2 linked regions of the Leisingera sp. NJS204 genome follow. The protein of the gene in region 1 interacts with the protein of each later gene in a pairwise test. Links are inferred from orthologs where the notes say so. Each region holds a gene or a part of one and is shown in the gene's direction. Other genes may lie near its edges.

Region 1 (2,926 bases):
GCGCGGCCGGGCAGGTCCACAGGCTGACCGGATCCTTGACCGCATAGCCGCGTGCAGCCAGCTGCGCGTCCAGATCCGTCTCGCCATCGCGGATCATAAACAGGCAGTCCTGGCCCATCGCGCGCATTGCGTCCTCAGCGGCGGCAATTTCCGCATCCGAGGCAGTGCCGTGTACGGTCGCCGCCGACACCCGGCTGCCGCCGCCCTGACCGTCGCGCAGGGTCACGGGGCCCAGGCTGCGGGTGGCGGCAGGCGGCCATGTCGCGTCGGTCACGGCGTAGTAACGGGGATCGGTGGTCACTGATCCAGCTCCTTTGCCAGTTCTGTCATTGCCGCATCAATGCGCGCGCCATCGGTGCCGCGGATCACGATATTGGCGCCAAAGGCGCCGTCTTTTTGGAACGGATAACAGCCGACTGACAGATCCGCATAAGCCTCGGCCAGTACGCGCAGCGGTCCGGCAATCTCCCCTTCGCCGCGCAGCACCCGCAGGGTCTGCGACAGCATCGGCTGGCCGCCGGTCAGGGTCGGCATCACGCTGGCCACCATCGCCTGAAAGATCAGCGGTACACCGGCCATCACATGCACATTTCCAAGGGTGAACCCCGGCGCGGCCGAGACCGGATTTTCGATCAGCGCGGCGCCCTCCGGAATGCGTGCCATCCGCAGGCGGGCCTCGTTCAATTCCAAGCCTTGGGTGTCGTAATGCGCTTGCAGGATCGCGCGGGCGTCGCCGCGCACGTCCAGATGCGCGTCAAAGGCTTTGGCGATGCAATCGGCTGTAATGTCGTCATGGGTTGGACCGATGCCGCCGCTGGTGAATACATGGCCGTAAGCCCCGGCCAGCGCCTGCACCGCGCCGATGATCGCGGCCTCGTCATCGCTGACGATGCGCACTTCCATCAGATCAATGCCGTGTTTGGTCAGCTCGCCCGCCAGATAATGCATATTGGCATCGCGGGTGCGGCCCGACAGGATTTCATCTCCGATGACCAGCATGGCAGCCGTTGGATTGGCCATGATCTTCCTCCCTTGATACCTCGTCTTTGCAGATATAGGCCTAAGCCCATGCGCTTTGAAACCCCTCTGATCCCCGCCGTGCTGATCCGCCGCTACAAACGTTTCCTTGCCGATTGCCGGCTGGAGGACGGGCGCGAGGCTACCGCCCATTGCGCCAATCCCGGCAGCATGATGGGGCTGGCAGAGCCGGGCATGAAGATCTGGCTGGAGCCGAACGACGACCCGAAGAAAAAGCTGAAATACGGCTGGCGCCTGGTTGAGCACGCGGACGGCCATTTCACCGGCGTTGATACTTCGGTTCCGAACCGCGCCCTGCGGGCTGCGCTGGAAGCCGGAGAGATCGCGGAACTTAGCGCTTATAATACCGTGCGCCCGGAGGTGAAATACGGCGAGAACAGCCGCGTCGATTTTCTGTTGCAGCAAGGCGGTCTGCCGGATTGCTATGTCGAGGTGAAAAGCGTGACGCTGTCGCGGGAACCGGGCCTGGCGGAATTCCCGGACAGCGTCACCGCCCGCGGCACAAAACACCTTGGCGAATTGGCCAATATGGCGGCCCGGGGCCACCGCGCGGTGATGCTGTATCTGGTGCAACGCACCGACTGCGACCGGTTTCAACTGGCTGCAGATATCGACCCGGCCTATGCCGCCGCCTTTGCCAGCGCCTATTCGGCCGGGGTGGAGCGGCTGGTGCTGGGCACCAGGATCACGCCGCAAGGGATCGAGGCCGGCGCACCGATCGCCGCTGCACCTTAGCAACGCCGGCCTGCTGGTCAGGCGGCCTTGCTGGCCTCGTCTTCCTGGCTGGCAGCTTCGGCGTGAACCAGTGTCCGGGTCGGGAAGGGAATGTCGACCCCGGCTGCATCCAGTGCTTCTTTGACCTTGCGCTTCATGTCGGCCTGATACTGAAAGTACTCGGCTGCATCGACCCAGACACGCACCAGAAAATCCACCGAACTGCTGTTCAGCGCATTGACCTGGATGAAGGGTTCCGGATCGCTGTGCGAGCGGCTGTCGGCCATGATCGTGTCGCGGATCACCTGTTCTGCCGTGGCCAGGTTGGCGCCATAGCCGACACCAAAAGTCCATTCTGCCCGGCGGGTGTCGAAAGACGAGTAATTGGTGATGGTATTGCCCCAAACCTCGGAGTTGGGAATGATCACCTTCAGATTGCTGAGGCTGGCGATGACAGTATTGTTAAGCGTCATTTCATGCACCGTGCCCATTTCGCCGTTCACATCGATGAAATCACCCAGCTTGAACGGGCGGAACAGGATGATCATCACGCCTGCTGCCACATTCGACAGCGCACCCTGCATGGCCAGGCCGATCGCCAGGCCGGCAGCACCGATGGCCGCCACAATCGAGGTGGTCTTGACGCCAAAGGTATTCAGAACAAACAGCACCGCAAAGGCGAGAATGACATAGCGCGCAAGATTGCCGAGGAAATGAAACAGGGTCACGTCGAGTTTGGCGTGGGTATCGCCCAGTGCCACGATCCGCCGCTTGACCCAGCGCGCGGCGATGAAGCCTGCCAGAAGAATGACAGTTGCGGCCAGCACGTTGCCCAAGGCCTGTGCCAGAAATTCCAGCGTCACCAGATCGGCCAGTGATTTTCCTCCGTAAATCTCAGTCTTCATCAGGTCATCAATGTTATCCATGCCGCTGCATTCCTCCTGGCTTGTGCCGTTTCCGCTCTCCCGGTCCAACGCAGCAAGGCTGAAAAAGTTCCACCAAGCCGCCGCTGCCCCCTCTGGCCCTTTTGGCCAAGACCCCTTAGATAGCTACGGAACAAAACCCGATGGAGCTCCGCCTGATGAGATCGAAAGACGGCCGCACAACCAAGGACGGCATCCGCATTCATGAAGCCGGCGATTTTGCCGGCATGCACAAGGCGGGTGCCTTGGCG
Region 2 (2,921 bases), 1.4 Mb from region 1 along the record:
GGCTGCACAGGTGGCGGTGACAGTTGGTGCCGATGCCTTGATCCTGCTGTCCGATGTTGACGGTTTCTACAGCGCCAACCCCGCGCTGGATCCCAAGGCCAAACGTTATGACCGGATTGACAAGATCACACCGGAGATTGAGGCGATGGCCGGCGATGGTGTTTCCGGCCTGTCCAAAGGCGGGATGATCACCAAACTGCTGGCGGCAAAGATGGCCACTGCAGCCGGCTGCGCCATGGTAATCACTGAAGGTTCGCCATTGAACCCTTTGAAAACACTTGAAGATGGCGCATCGTGTACTTGGTTCACCGGGCAAGGCGACCCGCAGGCCGCACGAAAGCGCTGGATCAGCGCGATGAAGACCCGCGGTGTTCTGACCATCGACGAAGGCGCTGCGCGCGCACTGATGTCAGGTAACAGCCTGCTGCCCGCAGGTGTGCGTCATGTGGGGGGTGACTTTGGCCGCGGCGATCCGCTGGCCATCCTTAGCCCAGACGGGCGCAAACTGGGGCAGGGGCTGTCACGCTATACAGCGGACGAAGCCCGCGCCATCCAAGGGCGCCAATCGCAGGAAATCGAGGCCACGCTGGGCTATCCCGGCCGCGCCGCATTGATCCACCGCGATGATATGGCGCTTTGAGCAGACCATCTGATAATCTATTCCAGCCGGCAGGCACCCGATGTGCCATAAAAGGACCGGCAAGGGCGCGAGACACATGAAAGACAATGAAAACATTCCCGCTGTGATGGCGGAGCTTGGCAAACGTGCAAAGCAAGCGGCGCAGATCCTGGCCACGGCCAGTGCTGAGCGCAAACATGCCGCCTTGATCGGCGCAGCCCAAGCGGTTTGGAGCCGCCGGGCTGAGATCATCGCCGAGAACGTCAAGGATCTGGAGTTCGGCCGGACCAAAGGCCTGTCCGACGCGATGATGGACCGGCTGATGCTGGACGAGCCCCGTATTCAAGGCATCGTCGACGGCCTGCGCGCGGTGGCAGAACAGCGCGATCCGGTGGGCGAAGTGATGGAAGAGTGGGAACAGCCCACTGGCCTCAAGATCCAGCGCGTCCGCACGCCGCTTGGGGTGATCGGGGTAATCTATGAAAGCCGCCCGAATGTGACGGCGGACGCCGGCGCGCTCTGCCTGAAATCAGGTAACGCGGTCATTCTGCGCGGCGGTTCGGAAAGCTTTCATTCCAGTCAGGCAATCCATGCCTGCTTGGCCGAGGGGCTGAAATCCGCGGGCCTGCCCGAAGATGCTGTGCAGCTGGTGCCAACCCGCGACCGGGCTGCGGTGCAGCAGCTGCTGACCATGACAGACTATGTCGACGTCATTGTGCCCCGTGGCGGCAAGGGCCTGGTGGGTCTGGTCCAGCGCGAGGCACGGGTGCCCGTTTTTGCCCATCTTGAAGGCATCGTGCATATTTACCTCGACAAAGCCGCCGATCCGCAAAAAGCGCTGGATGTGGTGCTGAACGCCAAGACCCGCCGCACCGGGATCTGCGGCGCCGCGGAATGCCTGCTGGTCCATCAGGACATCGCAGGAACGCTGGGTAAAGCAGTGTTGGAAGCCCTGGCATCCGCCGGCGTGGAAATCCGCGCTGAAGCCGGACTTCCCGGACCGAGTGGTATGACTGCTGCCAGTTCCGAGGACTGGGGCAAGGAATACCTGGATTCCATCATTGCTGCCAAGCAAGTAGCGGGCCTTGATGAAGCAATCCAGCACATCCGCACGTATCACTCTCAGCACACCGATTGCATCATCACCGAGGATGAGGCTGCAGTTCAGAAGTTCTTTTCCGAACTCGACAGCGCAATCCTGATGCACAATGCTTCGACCCAGTTTGCCGACGGCGGAGAGTTTGGCATGGGCGCGGAAATCGGGATTGCTACCGGCAAGATGCACGCGCGCGGTCCGGTCGGCGCTACTCAGCTGACAAGCTTTAAATATCTGGTGCGCGGCGACGGCACCACCCGGGCGTAACCGGCAGAAAACGCAAAACGCCGGGCGGCTGGCCCGGCGTTTCTTTGCGGAAATAGCTGCGAATCAGAACTGCAGCGTGATCTTTTCCAGGCTCTGCTCCAGCCGGACGGTGCGGTCTGCTTCCTTTGCGGCCTCGGGGAGCAGCGCAAATTGCACCAGCGCCGGCGTGATCTCGGCATTTGAATTGCCGCCGCTGACCCGCGCCCACAGCTCATCATCCACGTTCAGCTTGCGGCCTTCGCCCATTACCGTCCATTTGCCGCCGGCGCAGAAAATCTTAACTGTGCCGCCATAGGGAAGGGCGGATTCCAGGCACAGAGCCGCCAGCAGGGACAGGCGCGCCTCGCTGCGGGTGCATCCCTCCAGAGGCGACCATTGGTACTTGATCCGGCCGCCTTTGCTGATGTCCTCCAGCACCGAAATCAATTCGGCCCGGCCCATTTGCTGGTCGCCGGCAGCGCCAAAGGCGATGCGGAAGAAACGGATGCGGGCATTGGCATTTGCGACGCTGTCAGAGATCAGCTCCAGCTCGGGGCCGGACATGCTGCCAGCCATTCCAAGCAGTTCCAGACCGTTGTTTATGGCACCGACAGGGCTGATCAGATCATGGCAGATCCGGGACCCTACCAAAGCAGCCAGATTGGCGTTATCTACACCCATAACTTATACTTCCTCCGAACTGGGCCACCCGCCAATGAATGACCTCAACGCTATTTTAGCCCCCGGCATGTTCGTCCGGCACCCGGATCACCCTGAATGGGGTGTCGGGCAGGTGCAATCGAACGCGGGCGGCAAGATCACCGTGAATTTCCCCGACCAAGGCAAGCTTGTGATTGACGGAGCGCGCGTCTCCCTTATTCCCGTCTTTGATCCATAACGGTTTATGAAGGGTTAACGAACTCCATCTAATTCGCCTGAAAAGCTGCGCGTTCTTTGCCT

What was found.
Region 2: the proteins of sfsA (region 1) and ETW24_RS09975 interact in binary tests that used the Escherichia coli proteins (3 or more experiments, as listed by UniProt). The link is inferred for Leisingera sp. NJS204 from one-to-one orthologs.

Annotation. Positions count from the first base shown.
Region 1 is NZ_CP035417.1:3,431,814-3,434,739, reverse strand. The notes cover bases 67-2,920. They hold sfsA (DNA/RNA nuclease SfsA), read left to right. Parts: upstream 67-1,068; coding sequence 1,069-1,773; downstream 1,774-2,920. Other genes in these bases: map (type I methionyl aminopeptidase), read left to right, coding at 2,834-2,920; ETW24_RS16680 (mechanosensitive ion channel family protein), read right to left, coding at 1,791-2,678; ETW24_RS16690 (competence/damage-inducible protein A), read right to left, coding at 298-1,020; ETW24_RS16695 (GNAT family N-acetyltransferase), read right to left, coding at 67-301. Outside these bases: more of ETW24_RS16695, read right to left, coding at 1-66; more of map, read left to right, coding at 2,921-2,926. UniProt on the Escherichia coli protein: Binds to DNA non-specifically. Could be a regulatory factor involved in maltose metabolism.
Region 2 is NZ_CP035417.1:2,028,705-2,031,625, forward strand. What follows is about bases 1-2,849. They hold ETW24_RS09975 (glutamate-5-semialdehyde dehydrogenase), read left to right. Parts: upstream 1-716; coding sequence 717-1,982; downstream 1,983-2,849. Other genes in these bases: proB (glutamate 5-kinase), read left to right, coding at 1-640; ETW24_RS09980 (histidine phosphotransferase family protein), read right to left, coding at 2,046-2,642; ETW24_RS09985 (DUF3553 domain-containing protein), read left to right, coding at 2,677-2,849. Outside these bases: more of ETW24_RS09985, read left to right, coding at 2,850-2,859. UniProt on the Escherichia coli protein: Catalyzes the NADPH-dependent reduction of L-glutamate 5-phosphate into L-glutamate 5-semialdehyde and phosphate. The product spontaneously undergoes cyclization to form 1-pyrroline-5-carboxylate.